Regions from separate parts of the Variovorax sp. 38R genome, predicted to be linked through region 3. Evidence: predicted binding sites of a transcription regulator. Region 3 holds the regulator's gene; each other region holds the start of a gene.

Region 1 (5,077 bases), 2.8 Mb from region 3:
TAGAACGGATCGCTGAACACGGTGAGCGCCTGCTGCCAGGTGGCGAGCGGCGTGGGGAAGCCGGTGGTGCTCTTCATGGCGACGATTTCCCAGACCAGCACGAGCAGGCCGAAACCCAGGAACGGCGGGAGCACACGCATCCAGAAGGCGCGCAGGTCGAGAGGCGTGCGTGGCTTCTTCTCTTTCTCCGCGCGGGGGAGTGGGGCAGCCTTGGCGTGGGCCGCACCCTCACCCCGGCCCTCTCCCGCATGCGGGAGAGGGAGGGATGCGTTCAGGGGCGAGTGAAAGACAGCGCTGACCATGGTGTGTTTCTCCTCGTGCATCAAACGTGCAACTTGAACGAGTCCGCGTACTTCTTCGGGTCCTTGCCGTCCCAGACGGTGCCGTCGAAGAGCTTGCTGCTGCGCATCGTGTCCTTGGGGACGGGCGTCTGCGTGGCGGCGGCGGCCTGCTTGTAGATGTCGATGCGGTTGATCTCGGTGGCCACCTTCAGGTAGTCGGGGTGCTCTTTCAAGAGGCCCCAGCGCTTGTGCTGCGTGAGGAACCACATGCCGTCCGACAGGTACGGGAAGTTCACGGCGCCGCCGTTGTAGAACTTCATGTGGTTGGGGTCGTCCCAGCTCTTGCCCAGGCCGTTGACGTAGCGGCCCAGGATGCGCTGGTTGATGGCGTCCACGCTGGTGTTGACGTAGCTCTTGTCAGCGATGGTTTCGGCCATCTTGTTCTTGTTCTGCAGGCCGGTGTCGATCCACTTGCTGGCCTCGAGGATCGCGGCCGTGACGGCGCGCGCGGTGTTCGGGTACTTCTTCGTGAACTCCGCGGTGCAGCCCAGCACCTTCTCGGGGTGGTCCTTCCAGATGTCCTGCGTGGTGATGGCCGTGATGCCGATGCCGTCCATGATGGCGCGCTGGCCCCAGGGCTCGCCCACGCAGTAGCCGTCCATGTTGCCCACGCGCATGTTGGCGACCATCTGCGGGGGCGGCACGGTGATGTTCTTCACGTCCTTGAACGGATCGATGCCGGCCGAGGCGAGCCAGTAGTAGAGCCACATGGCGTGCGTGCCGGTGGGGAAGGTCTGGGCGAAGGTGTACTCGCGCTTCTCGGTGGCGATGAGCTTGGCGAGCGAGGCGGCATCGACCGCGCCCTTGTCGGCCAGCTTCTTCGACAGCGTGATGGCCTGGCCGTTGTTGTTGAGGGTCATGAGCACGGCCATGTCCTTCTTGGGGCCGCTCAGGCCCAGGTGCATGCCGTAGACCAGGCCGTAGAGCACATGCGCCATGTCGAGGTCGCCGTTGGAGAGCTTGTCGCGCACGCCGGCCCAGCTGGCTTCCTTGCTGGGGACGATCTTCACGCCGTACTTCTTGTCGATGCCCAGCACCGAAGCCATTACCACGCTGGCGCAGTCGGTCAGCGGGATGAAGCCGATCTTCACTTCTTCCTTCTCCGGCTTGTCCGAGCCCTGGGCCCAGACGGCGGCGCGCAGCGCGGGGTCGATGCCCACGGCGCCGAGGGCGGCGGCCTGCAGCACGCGGCGCCGGCTCAGTTTGGTTTTCAGCAGCAGATCGGACATGGGCGGGGCTCCAGAAGTGAAAGACAAAAACGAAAAGGCGTCCGCACCGCGCAGGGGCTGCTCGTGAACGAGCCCTTGCGGGATGGGGACGCCTTTGTCCGGTTCGGTGGGCCGCACCCGCCGTTGGGTGCAACCTGCCTCAAGACCTTGCGGTCTGTGACAAGCTCCATGCAAGCGGTGTGCCAGCCCGAAACTGCCGGTGGAAGCTATGGAAAAGATAGCTGGCAGGGCGCGCCGGTGCAGGGGAAAGTTCCTGCGGGCTGGCAAACCCGGGCGACGCACAACTGTTGTGCGCTGCACCAATCCAAGCGGCCCGGCTCAGCGCCGCGGTGCGGGCTCGAGCGGCAGGTAGTCGGCCATGGCCAGCATCGACTCGGCCACGTCGACGAGGCGGCGCTTCTGGTTCATGGCGGTCTGGCGCAGCATCTTGTGCGCCTCGGCTTCGCTCAGGCGGCGGTGCGCCATCAGCAGGCCCTTGGCGCGCTCGACGATCTTGCGTTCGTTGAGCGAGGCACGCACGGTGTCGAGTTCGTCGCTCATGGCCTGCAGGCGCTGCGACTGCTCCTGGACCATGTCGAGCACCGAGCGCTCGAGGTGGCGCCCGAGCTGCGCCGGCGTGGCGTCCTGCGCCTGCTGGGCATCGTCGAAGAACAGCGCACCGCCGGCCTGCGGGGCCAGCGTGCCGAGCAGCTGCCGGTAGGCGGCCAGCTCGCTGCGGGCCTGGGCGGTCTTGTGGTCGCACAGCGCGCGCAGGTCGGCGGAGAGGCGGTTCTCGACCGTCTGCATGGCGTCGATGCGCCGCGTGCAGCAGTCGAACCAGGCCTGGCTCAGCAGCGCATCGGCCGGCACCGAGGTGGCGCCCTTGCGGCGCAGGCGTTCGAGTTCGGCCAGCACGGCGTCGGACTGGCTGTCGTGCCAGAGCGTGCGCACCGCGTCGCCCGAGAAATCGATGAACACCTGGAAGCAGCGCTCCTGCGACTCGATGAGGTGCCGCCATTGCTGGCGCTGCGCCTCGTCGCCGCGGCCCAGCGCGAGCGCGGCGGCGCCGAAGGCACGCTCCTGGCCCGCGAACTCTTTGCCCTGCATGAAATTGAACATCGCCACCAGCAGGCGCGAGATCTCGGGGTCGGTGGCGCCGTCGGCCGCTTCGAACACCACGGCCAGCAGGCCGGCGACCAGCTTGGCGAAGGCGGCCACGGCCTGTGCCGGCTGGAGGTCGAGCGCGTCGATGCGCTGGCGCAGCGCGGGCAGGGCGTCCAGGCCCGGCAGCACCCAGGCGATGCGGCTGAACAGGCGCGCGCCGTGGCCGGCGCCCACCACGCGGTGGTGCTCGGCTTCGAGCCGGTCGAAGCCGGCGCGCACCTGCTGCTCGAGCGCGAGGCATTCGGCGATCTGCGGACCGCGCTGGTCGGCGAAGCGCCCGCCGTGCGAGGCGAGGAACACGTTCGACATGCCGCGCTCGCGCTGCAGCGCATGCACGAGCCGCCCGATCGCGCCGACCAGTTCGCTGGTGCGCGCGAGCTGGTCCAGCGCGTCGATCTCGCATCGGCGCGCGGCGATCAGGAAGTTCAGGCCGGAGGTCATTCGTGGGGAAGTGGGGAGGGCGCACCTCACTCGTGCAACTTCCGTGCCTCGCTTGCCCCTTCGCGGGCGCCGCCGACGGGCGACCCCTACACTCGGCGCCATGCTCTTGTTGGGAATCGAATCATCCTGCGACGAGACCGGCGTGGCGCTGGTCGAGTCGCACGGCGACGCACTGCCGCTGCTGCGTTCGCACGCGCTGCACAGCCAGATCGCCATGCACCAGGCCTACGGTGGCGTGGTGCCCGAGCTGGCCAGCCGCGACCACATCCGCCGCGTGCTGCCGCTCACCGAAGCCGTCATGGCCGAGGCCGGGCGCTCGCTCGCCGAGATCGACGTGGTGGCCTACACGCGCGGCCCGGGCCTGGCCGGTGCGCTGCTCGTGGGCGCGGGCGTGGCCTGTGCGCTCGGCGTGGCGCTGGGCAAGCCGGTGCTGGGCGTGCATCACCTCGAAGGGCATCTGCTGTCGCCGTTCCTGAGCGCCGACCCGCCCGAATTTCCGTTCGTGGCGCTGCTGGTGTCGGGCGGCCACACGCAGCTGATGCGGGTCGACGGCGTGGGCCGCTACGAACTGCTCGGCGAAACCATCGACGACGCGGCCGGCGAGGCCTTCGACAAGAGCGCCAAGCTCATGGGCCTGCCGTACCCCGGCGGCCCCTGGCTCGCGAAGCTGGCCGAAGAGGGCGATGCCGCGGCCTTCAAGCTGCCGCGCCCGCTGCTGCACAGCGGCGATCTCGACTTTTCATTTGCCGGCCTGAAGACGGCCGTGCTCACGCAGGCCAAGAAGCTCGGCGACCAGCTCGACGTGCGCAAGGCCGACCTGGCGGCTTCCACGCAAGCGGCGATCGTCGAGGTGCTGCTGAAGAAGTCGCTCGCGGCGCTCGACCAGACCGGCCTGAAACGGCTGGTGGTGGCGGGGGGCGTGGGGGCCAACAAGAACCTGCGCGAGCAGCTGAACGCGGCGTGTGCGAAGCGCAAGGTGCGCGTGCACTACCCCGAGCTGCACCTGTGCACCGACAACGGCGCCATGATCGCCATGGCGGCCGCCATGCGGCTGCAGTCGGGCTTGTCGCAGGCTTCGGAGCGCTATGCCTTCGACGTCAAGCCGCGATGGCCGATGGCATCGCTGATGACGCCCGAGACGCCACAGCCGGAAACCGCATAGCCGGCGCGCGTGCGCCGCGCACCAGCGCGGGCAGCGAGGGCAGCGGCAGCACGTCGAGCACATTGCGCCAGAGCTGGCGCCACTCGGGCCAGTCGTGGCCGCCTTCGGTGGTGAACACGCGCCCCGGGGGCAGGGCGTCGGCCAGCAGCTTGTGGTTGCTGGCAAAACGGTCGGCCAGGCCGAAACCCAGGTAGAGCGGCGGCAGGTCCTTGGAAGGCTTCGCTGCCAGGTACTGCTGGAAGAAGGGCCAGAGCTTGCGGTCAGGTTCCTCGTCGGGCTGAGGCCCGGTGGGCGCCTGCCAGGTGCGCAGGCCGCCGGCCTTCTTGATTTCCGCGCCGAGCACGCGGCGCCCGAGGTAGGGCGCCAGCGCCACGATGCCGTCCACCGAGCCCGGCCGCGCCAGTTCGTGGATCAGCGCACCGAAACCGCCGATGGAAATGCCGACCAGCCAGATCGAGGTGTAGCCCTTGGCCCGCTGGGGCTCGATGACGTCGGCGTGCAGCCGCTCGCTGAGGGTCTGGTCGTAGTAGTAGGAGACGTCCGCATCGACCAGCAGCGAGTCGGCTGCCAGGTGCCGCTCGCGCACGGCGCTGATGAAGCCCTCGCGCTCGAACTCTTCAGGTTTGAGATACGCCCCTGGCAGGAAGATCAGGAGCGTGTCCGACTGTTCGTTGTCATTGGCTGACTGCAGGTGCGTTTTCATGGTGCCTTGAGGCACACCCGCTGTCCGCACCGTCCCGGGAACTCGATGCGTTTACGAG
Region 2 (5,077 bases), 1.2 Mb from region 3:
CCGCTTAGATCGAGATGCCCCGCGAGAGCGGGGCATTTTTCATTGGGGCGAGCAAACGCCCAAGGGCCTCAGCCCCTGAGCGCCTGGTGCATCCAGGGCGCTCCCTTCATGTTGAACACCCGCTTGAGGTTGTAGGCCATCACCGCCAAGCTGAACTCCGCGCGCGCTCCACTGGTATGCCTCATCAGCAACCGGGCATTGCCCAGAATGAGGTGTTTGATACTGGCAAAGGGGTGTTCCACCGTCTGGCGCCTGAGCCCCATCATCCAGGGCTGAGCGGCCAGCCTGCTTGCATTGGCTTCGAGCGCCTCTTCGTACAGGTGGCGCGAGACGAAGCGCTGGCGCGCCGTGGTGCATTTGAGTTTCTGGGCACAGCCCGCGCAATCGCTCGGCTGTGCTGCATAGACCACCATCTTGTCCTTGCGCGAGAGCTGCTTGCGCTTTAGGGCACTGCCCGCCGGGCAGGTGAAGCTGTCGCTGGCCGGGTCATAGACGAAGGCGCTGCGCTGGTACAGGCTGCCGCCGCCCTGGTGGTTCACCGAACGCTCGCCCGCCACGTAGCTGGTGATGCCCTGGGCGTCCAAGGCTGCAATGTGCTCCCCATTGGCATAGCCCGCATCGGCCACCACCGAGCAGGGCTGCTGCAGCACCCGGCTGGCCGCCTCGGCCATGGGCTGCAACTGGCGCTGATCGTTCACCTCGCAGACCACCTCATGCGCCACGATCAGGTGGCTTTGCGTCTCCACCGCCGTTTGCAGGTTGTAGCCCGGCTGGCTGTTCAGGCTACGCATCGGGCGTGCTTCGGGCTCACCGCACACGACGGTGCTCGCGTCGCTGCGCAGGAGTTGCTGGGCTTGGTTGGCGATGGCTCGCCCCTGGGCCTTCAGTCGTTCCAAGGCCGCGCGCACTTCATCGGGCGTACCAGGACCATCGCCGGGCCCATCACCGCCCTGGTCATCCTCGCCGTCCCGGCTGTCCAGCAACCGCAGATAAGCCGCGATCTCCTGCGCATTGCGCTGTGCCTGTGCGGCCAGCTCACGCTGGCCCACCACCGCCTTGCGCGAGGCCACTGCCTGCACCTTGGAGCCATCAATGGCCACTGTCGATCCGCGGATCACCCGGCTGGCCCGCGCGAACTGCACGAAGGCCGCACAACTGGCCACCAGGGCCGCCGTGTTCTGGCGCCTGAACTCGGCGATGGTCTTGTGATCCGGGGCTAGGCGCCCCAGCAGCCACATGCACTCCACGTTGCGGTGGCACTCGCGCTCCAGGGCCCGCGAGGAACGGATCGCGCTCAGGTAGCCCCAGATGTACAGCCGCAGCAGATCGCCCGGGTCGTAGGGCGGTGTTCCCAGTCGCTGCGCCTGCGCCTTGGCAAAGCCCAGCGCCTTCAGGTCCAGCGCCTGCACCCAGGCGTCCACCACCCGAACCAGTGCGTCCTGGCCCACGAGCTCATCGAGCATCAGTGGGAACAACGTTGCCTGTCCCCGTGCCTGTCCGTATCGATGTCCCATTGGTCAGCCTCCAACGAAAAATGCCCCTCAGACAAACGCCTGAAGGGCACTTCTCGCGGACTCAGCGATGACTATTTACACAGACTGCGCGGGGCGCTTGTTTCGTTCAGGAGGGGCAGGCCGCTCAGTGCACCAGCACCGGCGTGTGCGCCAGCTCGGCGTAGCCTTCGAGCGTGTCCTCGACCTCTTCCTGCGTGGGCGTGTTCAGCTGCCACGCGGCGATCTGCTGCTGGAACAGCTCGGCCCAGGAGCCGTCGAGATACACCTCCTTGCCGGAGCGCTTGTCCACGATCTCGAAGCCGTGACGCTCCAGCACGGGGCCGTTGGGCTTCGTGCTCGGCTCGTCGCCGTCGTTCGGCTGGACGTGCACGACGACGAAGGACTCGGAGTCGTAAAGCATGTTCATGGCGGGCCCTGTGAGGATGTCGATGGCGTTCATGGAGTTTAGATAGCAATCAACGCGCCAGTTTCAAGAACAGTTGTCGTCGCGCTGTTGATATGTGAACCTTTTTGCCTCAATTCGCGGGCGGCTGGGGTAGGGGTTTGCGCAATTGGGCGTCAGCAAAATCACCATTTGCCTCGGTTTGCCGGATGCGCACGGGCAGATAACCGTACTGCGGCGCCAGCCAGAGTTCCAGTTTCCGGTCGAATTCCTTGCGCGGCGTGCGGGTGAGCTTGCGCGCGGTGAATTCGCCGGCCGGGAGGCTCAGCTGCTCCTCGTCGCCGACCTCGAAGACCCACACATCGCCGTCGCGCACGCCCACGGTCTGCACCGAGATTCGCGTGCCGGCGGGGTACCGCGTCGGGCTGGCCGCCAGCAGGCCGCCCAGCTGCATCATGACGCTCATGCGGTCCTGCGCGCCGGGCTGCAGGGGCACGGGCGGCGCGTTGTTGCTGAAGACGATCTGTCCCTGGTCGCGTACGAAATGCGAGGCGACCTCGGCTTTGCGGCTTTCCGAATAGCGTTCGGGTTCTAGGCCCGAGGGGCCGATCTTGCCGGTGCTGTGCCAGTTCAGCAGGGTGAAGAACACCGCCTTGAGCGATAGCCGCCCGTCGTAGCGGCTGCCGTCCTGCAGCCAGACCAGCTCGCCGAACACGCCGCGCTGCGGGGAGGCGCCCTTCTGGCCCGTGGCCTCGAAATCGAGCGTGACCGAGCCTGGAATCCGCAGCGCCTGGGTGCCGGCGATGGTGCCCGAGGCGCCGCTGCCGGCCGTGGTCGTGCCGCCCTGCGTGCCACCGGGCGTGGTGCCCGTGGCGGCGGCCGGGGCGCTGGCGGGCGTTGCCGGCGCTGTTGCTCCTGAATCTGTAGCGGCTTGCGCTGTCTGGTCGGGCGTTTCGGGGGGCGGCGTCTGTGTCGATGCTTCGGGCACAGGGGCTGGGGCCGGCTTGGTGCGGGGCACCGAGGCCTCGCGTGGGCGCTTGGGCTTGGCCGGTGGCGGCGGCTTGGCCGCGACCGGCGCGGCGGCCGGTGCCGCGGGCGCTTCCGCCGCGGGTGGCGCGATCACGATCGTGCGCGTGATGAACTTGCTGGCCAGCGGCGAGGGCTCCGGCCCGATGGCCATCGGCGCCAGTCCGAGCAGCAGCAGGTGCGCCAGCGCCACCAGCAGCGTCAGCCCCGCAAGCGCGCGCCAGGACGGGCGTCCGGGCAGGCCGAGGGACAGCGGTGGGGGCGCGACGTGCGTCGACATGGGTGTGTGGAGTGGGCCGCGGCGCCGAGGTTCACGAAGACCACTCGGTACACTGCCGCCCGTTCAACCAGTTTAGTGGGCGCCGCGCTGCGCCCCTGCTCCCTTAGCTCACGCCCGCATCATGAAACTCGCCACCCTGAAGGACGGCTCGCGCGACGGCCAGTTGGTCGTCGTCTCGCGCGACCTCACGCTCGCCCACTACGCCACCGGCATCGCCCACCGGCTGCAGCAGGTGCTGGACGACTGGGGCTTCATGAGCCCGCAGCTGCAGGACCTGTACGACGCGCTCAACCAGGGCCGCGCGCGCCACGCCTTCCCGTTCGACCCCGCCCAGTGCATGGCGCCGCTGCCGCGCGCCTACCAGTGGGCCGACGGCTCGGCCTACCTGAACCACGTCGAGCTGGTGCGCCAAGCGCGCAACGCCGAAGTGCCCGAGAGCTTCTACACCGACCCGCTCATGTACCAGGGCGGCAGCGACGATTTCCTGGGCCCGGTCGACGACGTGATCGTGCCCAGCGAAGCCATGGGCATCGACTTCGAGGCCGAGATCGCCGTCGTCACCGGCGACATCAAGATGGGGTCCACGCCCGACCAGGCGCTCGACGGCATCCGCCTCGTGATGCTGGCCAACGACGTGAGCCTGCGCAACCTCATCCCGGCCGAATTGGCCAAGGGCTTCGGCTTCTTCCAGAGCAAGCCCGCCACCGCCTTCAGCCCCGTGGCCGTCACGCTCGACGAGATCGGCGCGGCCTGGCAGGACGGGCGCGTGCACCTAGCGCTGCAAAGCACCTGGAACGGCCGCAAGGTCGGCCTGTGCGACGCCGGCCCCGAGATGACCTTCCACTTCGGCCAGCTCATCGCCCACATCGCCAAGACCCGCAACGTGCGCGCCGGCAGCATCGTCGGCAGCGGCACCGTGAGCAACAAGGGCGTCGAGAAAAACGGCCGCATGGAATGGCCCAAGGGCTACTCGTGCATCGCCGAGAAGCGCTGCATCGAAACCATCCAGGACGGCGCACCCGCCACCGACTTCATGAAGTTCGGCGACACGATTCGCATCGAGATGAAGGGGCTGGACGGGCGTTCGCTGTTCGGTGCGATCGATCAGGAGATCGTGTCGACAGCGGGGCGGGCGGTGGAGGCGCCGGTGTCTGGTGAAGGCGGGTGAGGAATCCGCTGGGGATTGAGAAATTGATCCCGTGGGATCAATTTCTATGAAATTGCTGAATATTTAATCATTTATGCCCTTGTGGGGGCATAAATGGTGCGCAACCTGCATTTGAGGAATTTGATCTCAAAAGATCAAATTTGACGAATTTGCCTATTCTATGAGCTAATATGCTCTCTTGAGGTCAAATTCATGAAGCTCACCCCTGACAGCCTTTCGGAACTGGCCCTGCGCCTCAAGGCGGAGCGCAGGCGCCAAGGCCTGTCCCGTGCGCAAGCCGCCGCGGTCTGCGGTGTCAGCACCTCGTTCATCCGCGATGCCGAAAGCGACCCCGGACGCTGTTCCCTGCTGAAGCTGCTGCTTCTCGGCTCCGGTCTGGGCCTGCAGGCGAGTTTCGACGGATGGCTGGGAGACGACCCCGGCGGTGACGCCGGGTCGCCGGACGGGAACGCCGAATGATCCGGTTGCGCGTCTGGGCCAACGCCCGTCCCATGGGATGGTTCGGCCACGCCGCTGCTGACTATTTCTTCGAATACGACGCGCAGTGGCTCGAACAGCCGGGCCGGCACGTGCTGGCGCCGCAGTTTCCGCTGGGCGCCGACCGGTACACCGGCAACGTGGTGCGTGTCTTTTTCGAGAACCTGCTCCCGGAAGGCGAAGCGCTCGAGGACATCGTCAGTGCCATCCACCTGCGAGGCGCGTCGTCC
Region 3 (5,077 bases):
TCATCCGCCGCGCCGTCATGCGCCGGCTGGTGGGCGCCACGGCCAACGACGAGAGCAGCGGTGCGCTGATCGTCTACGACCAGAGCAACGACACCTACACCGTCAACGGCTCCCTCGTGCCGCCGAACGCCGGCGTCTCGGGGGGCAGCGGTGGCCGCGTGAAGGCCATCCTCACGCCGAAGGCCGCCGCGGCCCCGGCGGCGGGCGGCTCCGCACCGGCAGCCGGCGGCAAGAAGCCCGCCGCTCCGGCACCCACCCCCGCGCCCGGCGCCGGGCTGCGCCCGAGCACCACGCTGGGCGGCAGCACCGATGGGGAAGGGCGCAAGTGATCGAAACCGCAGGAACCCAGACGACCGCCGACGGCGTCCCCGGCAGCCGCCTCGTGGCGCGCGGCCTCAAGAAGAGCTACGGCAGCCGCACGGTCGTGAAAGACGTTTCGCTCGATGTGCAGAAGGGTGAGGTCGTCGGACTGCTCGGCCCCAACGGCGCGGGCAAGACCACCTCGTTCTACATGATCGTCGGGCTGGTGCGCGCCGATGCCGGCGAGATCACCATCGACGGCGAGCCCATCGCCCACATGCCCATTCACCGCCGCGCGCGCATGGGCCTGAGCTACCTGCCGCAGGAAGCCTCGATCTTCCGCAAGCTCACGGTCGAGGAAAACGTGCGTGCCGTGCTCGAGCTGCAGCGCGAGCCCGACGCCAACGGCCGCATGGTGCCGTTGTCGAAGCAGGCCACCGAAGAGCGACTGGCCGACCTGCTGTCCGACCTGCGCGTCGATCACCTGCGCGATTCGCCCGCGCTCGCGCTGTCGGGCGGCGAGCGCCGCCGCGTCGAAATTGCACGCGCGCTGGCCACGCAACCGCGCTTCATCCTGCTGGACGAGCCCTTCGCCGGCATCGACCCGATCGCCGTGATCGAGATCCAGCGGATCATCAGTTTCCTGAAAGAGCGCGGCATCGGCGTGCTCATCACCGACCACAACGTGCGTGAAACGCTGGGCATCTGCGATCACGCGTTCATCATCAGCGACGGGCACGTGCTGGCACAAGGCACACCCTCGGAGATCGTCGACAACGCCGAGGTACGCAGGGTGTACCTGGGCGAGCACTTCCGCATGTAAGGGAGGGGCGCGTCTCCATGAAGCAAGGGCTGTCCCTTCGCGTCTCGCAGCATCTGGCGCTCACGCCGCAGCTGCAGCAGTCCATTCGCCTGCTCCAACTCTCCACGCTCGAACTGAGCCAGGAGGTGGAGCAGATGCTGGACGAGAACCCGTTCCTCGAACGCACCGCGGAAGAAGCGGCGCGCGAGGAATTCGGGCTCGATGCTGTCGACACGCCCGTGCCGCGCGACGACGGTGGTGACAGCGGCGAGGGCGATTTCGCGCCGTCCGCCCCCAGTGCCTCCACCGCTTCCAGCGAAGCGACCACGTCCACACCGGAATCCGACGGCCCCGCCGCCGAGATCACCGAGCGCGAGCCCGACTGGGAAGGCGACGGCACCGTCGAGATGGCGCCCGACGACAGCGAGTGGGGCAGCGACGCGCCCGCACGCCAGAACAACCTCGGCGATGACGAGCGCGCCGACGCCACCGAACTCGCGCGCAGCCAGGAGTCGCTGCAATCGTTCCTGCACCGCCAGGCGCTGACCCTGCGGCTCAACGAAAACGACTGCGCCGCGCTGCGCTTTTTGATCGAATCGCTCAACGACGACGGCTACCTCGAAGACTCGCTGCCCGCATTGGCCTCGGGCCTGGCGGGCGACGACAACGACCAGTTCGACGACCTCGTGCACCACTTTCAGGTGGCGCTCGGCCTGCTGCAGAGTCTGGAGCCCGTCGGTGTCGGCGCGCGCGACCTCGGCGAATGCCTGAGCATCCAGCTGAAGGCGCTCGCGAACGAAGACGAGACCGAGGCCGAAGCGCTCGTGCGCAAGACCGCCATCGCGATCTGCAAGCAGCCGATGGAGCTGCTCGCGCGGCGCGACTTCAAGCGCCTGGCCACGCTCACGCGCACGAACGAAGAGCTGGTGCGCTCGGCGCTGCAGATCATTGCGCGCCTGGAGCCCAAGCCGGGCCGCCGTTTTGTCGACGTCGAACGCAACATCGTCGTGCCCGACGTGATCGTCACCAAGACGGGCCGCGGCACCAACATCAAGTTCCGCGTCATGCTGAACCCCGAGGTCATGCCGCGCCTGCGCGTGCACGACATCTACGCCGGTGCGCTCAAGGCGCACAAGGGCGAGGGCAGCCAGGCGCTGTCGCAGCGGCTGCAGGAGGCGCGCTGGTTCATCAAGAACATCCAGCAGCGCTTCGACACCATCCTGCGCGTGAGCAACGCCATCGTCGAACGGCAGAAGAGCTACTTCGTGCACGGCGAACTCGCGATGCGCCCGCTGGTGCTGCGCGAGATCGCCGACGAGCTGGGCCTGCACGAATCGACCATCTCGCGCGTGACCACCGCCAAGTACATGTCGACGCCCTTCGGCACCGTCGAGCTCAAGTACTTCTTCGGTTCGGCGCTGGGCACCGAGACCGGCGGCAACGCGTCGAGCACAGCAGTGCGCGCGCTCATCAAGCAGTTCGTGAGCTCCGAGAGCATCAAGAAGCCGCTGTCCGACAGCCAGATTTCCGAGATGCTGAAAGAGCAGGGCATCGAGTGCGCGCGCCGCACCGTGGCCAAGTACCGCGAAGCGCTGCGCATCGCGCCCGCCAACCTGCGCAAGGCCCTGTAGAAAGCCGACGATGACCCGTCGCCTGCTGTCGCGCTGTGGGCATTGGGTTTTCGTCATCGCGGCGGCGTTGCTGTTCACCGGCTGCGCCACGCTGCCCGACGAAGCACCGCGCGCACCCACCCAGGCCATCGCCGTCTCGGCCGACACTGCGCTCGGCAAGATCGCGCTGGCCTCGCAGCCCGACCCCGACCTCAGCGGCTTTCGCCTCATGCCCGGTGGCGACTTCGCCTTCGACACGCGGCTGCAGCTCGCGCGCCGCGCGCAGCGCACGCTCGACGTGCAGTACTACCAGATCGAGAACGACGAGACCGGTCGCTACCTGCTGCGCACCCTGCGCGACGCCGCCCAGCGCGGCGTGCGCGTGCGCCTGTTGATGGACGACCTGTACACGTCCGGCGAAGACGAGCTGCTGCTCGGCCTGGCCGCCACGCCGAACGTGGAGCTGCGCCTGTTCAACCCGTTCCCGGCCGGGCGCGGCAGCCTGCTCAAGCGCTTCACCGCGTCGCTGTTCGACTTCAGCCGCGTCAATCGCCGCATGCACAACAAGCTCTTCATCGCCGACGGCGCGATGGCGGTGGCGGGCGGGCGCAACATCGGCAACCAGTACTTCCGGCGCACCTCGGGCCAGAACTTCATCGATCTCGACACCTTCGTCACGGGCGCATTGATCCCGCGCCTGGGCGTGCTGTTCGACCAGTACTGGAACAGCCCGCACGTGCGCCCGATCGGCTCCGTCGTGCGCACCGACCTGCCGCGCGAAGAACTGCAGCGCCGCTTCGACGCCGCCACCGGCCCCGACACCACACCCCCGCCGCCCAAGCCCGCGCCCAACGACCTGCTCGGCTACAGCCCGGTGGCCGACGACCTTGATGCCGGCAAGCTCGGCCTGATCTGGACCACCGCCGAGGCGTACGCCGATTCGCCCGACCGCGTGATCGGCAAGACCGCGTCGTATGGCGGCGTGCCGCTGCTCGATGTCGACAGCGTGCGCTACAACGTGGTCGAGCAGATGCGCCGCGCGCGCAGCGAGGTGACGCTGGTCTCGCCCTACCTGATCCCGGGCGCGTCGGGGCTGGAGGTGATGCGCGAGATCCGCGGGCGCAACGTGAAGATCAGCGTGGTCACCAACTCGCTCGCGGCCACCGACGAGCCGCTGGTCCACACCGCCTACCGCCGCTACCGCGCCGACATGCTCGCGCTGGGCGCCGAGCTGCACGAGCTGAGTTCCGCGCGCACGCGGCGCAGCGTGCGGCTGGGTCTGTTCGGCACGTCGGTGGGGCGGCTGCACGCCAAGTCGGCGGTGATCGACCAGCGCATCCTGTTCGTCGGCTCGATGAATTTCGATCCGCGCTCCGAGATCCACAACACCGAGATCGGCCTGTTCATCCGCAGCCCCGAGATGGCGCAGCAGACCTTGAAGCTGCTCGACGTGCTCAAGCAGCAGGGCGCCTACCGGTTGCGGTTTGCCGAAGACTCGCGACGCATCGAGTGGGTCAGCGAGGAAGGCGGCAAGACCACCGTGCTGCACGAAGAACCCGACTCGGGTTTCTGGGACCGCACCATGCTCGAGCTGCTGTCGCCGCTCACGCCCGAGAGTCTGCTGTAGCGGCTCAGGTGCCGCGCACCGCCGACCACACGAGCCGCAGGCCCAGCAGTCCCATCACGCCGCCGGCCGCGCGGTCGATCCAAGTCTTGTAGCGCAGGTAGGCCGCGCGCGGCGCGGCCGAGGACAGCGCCAGCGCGACGATCGCGTACCAGCCCGTCTCGATGCAGAAGATCACCGCCGGCACCGCGAGCGCCAGCACCAGCGGCACCTCGCGCGGCAGGAAGGCCGCGAAGATGCTCGCGTACACCACCGCCGTCTTCGGGTTGCTGACCTGCGTGGCCAGGCCGAGCAGGAAGGTGCGCCCACTGCGGCCTTGCCCGCGCGGCGAGGCGTCCGTGTCGGGCGTGATCGCGAGCGGCTGACGCGCGCCGCGCCAGATGCGAAAGCCCAGGTAGATCAGGTACGCGCCGCCGAAGGCCTTGATCGCGAGGTACAGCCCCGGCACCGCGAGGAACGCCGCCTGCAGCCCGGCCAGCGCCGCGATCGAGAACGCCAGCCCGCCGGCACCCATGCCCAGTGCGGCAGCGAGCCCGTCGCTGCGCGACGCCACGGCGGTGCGCGCCACCATCACGAAACTCGGGCCAGGGCTCATTGCGCCGACAGCCATGGCGCCGGCGATGCCGAGCAGGGAAAGGGTGGTGTCCATCATCGAGCGGCTCCTTGCGTCGTCGTCATTGCTGCACGTTCACGGCCTCGACCTGCACCAGCAGCTTCACCTTGTTCTCGAAGCCGAAGTTC

What was found. Region 3 encodes sigma-54, which starts transcription at its own class of promoters, with help from an activator protein. Its sites were predicted from a motif close to TGGCANGNAANCTGCTTT; they were not measured.
Region 1: IG196_RS20065 (nitrate regulatory protein) is a predicted target of sigma-54. The motif match lies at 3,186-3,203, and genes of this name have one in related genera.
Region 2: IG196_RS27590 (DUF3567 domain-containing protein) is a predicted target of sigma-54. The motif match lies at 1,963-1,980, and genes of this name have one in related genera.

What each region holds. Positions count from the first base shown of each region.
Region 1 covers NZ_CP062121.1:4,351,804-4,356,880, reverse strand. The annotation lists gene ntrB (nitrate ABC transporter permease) at 1-302, opposite strand, end outside; gene IG196_RS20070 (CmpA/NrtA family ABC transporter substrate-binding protein) at 323-1,570, opposite strand; gene IG196_RS20065 (nitrate regulatory protein) at 1,889-3,154, opposite strand; gene tsaD (tRNA (adenosine(37)-N6)-threonylcarbamoyltransferase complex transferase subunit TsaD) at 3,255-4,316, shown strand; gene IG196_RS20055 (alpha/beta hydrolase-fold protein) at 4,252-5,019, opposite strand.
Region 2 covers NZ_CP062121.1:5,948,375-5,953,451, reverse strand. The annotation lists gene IG196_RS27595 (IS1182 family transposase) at 69-1,514, opposite strand; gene IG196_RS27590 (DUF3567 domain-containing protein) at 1,639-1,920, opposite strand; gene IG196_RS27585 (DUF3108 domain-containing protein) at 2,030-3,202, opposite strand; gene IG196_RS27580 (fumarylacetoacetate hydrolase family protein) at 3,324-4,370, shown strand; gene IG196_RS27575 (helix-turn-helix domain-containing protein) at 4,563-4,829, shown strand; gene IG196_RS27570 (HipA domain-containing protein) at 4,826-5,077, shown strand, end outside.
Region 3 covers NZ_CP062121.1:305,075-310,151, forward strand. The annotation lists gene lptA (lipopolysaccharide transport periplasmic protein LptA) at 1-329, shown strand, start outside; gene lptB (LPS export ABC transporter ATP-binding protein) at 326-1,123, shown strand; gene rpoN (RNA polymerase factor sigma-54) at 1,141-2,733, shown strand; gene IG196_RS01350 (phospholipase D family protein) at 2,744-4,339, shown strand; gene IG196_RS01355 (LysE family translocator) at 4,344-4,988, opposite strand; gene IG196_RS01360 (YceI family protein) at 5,011-5,077, opposite strand, start outside.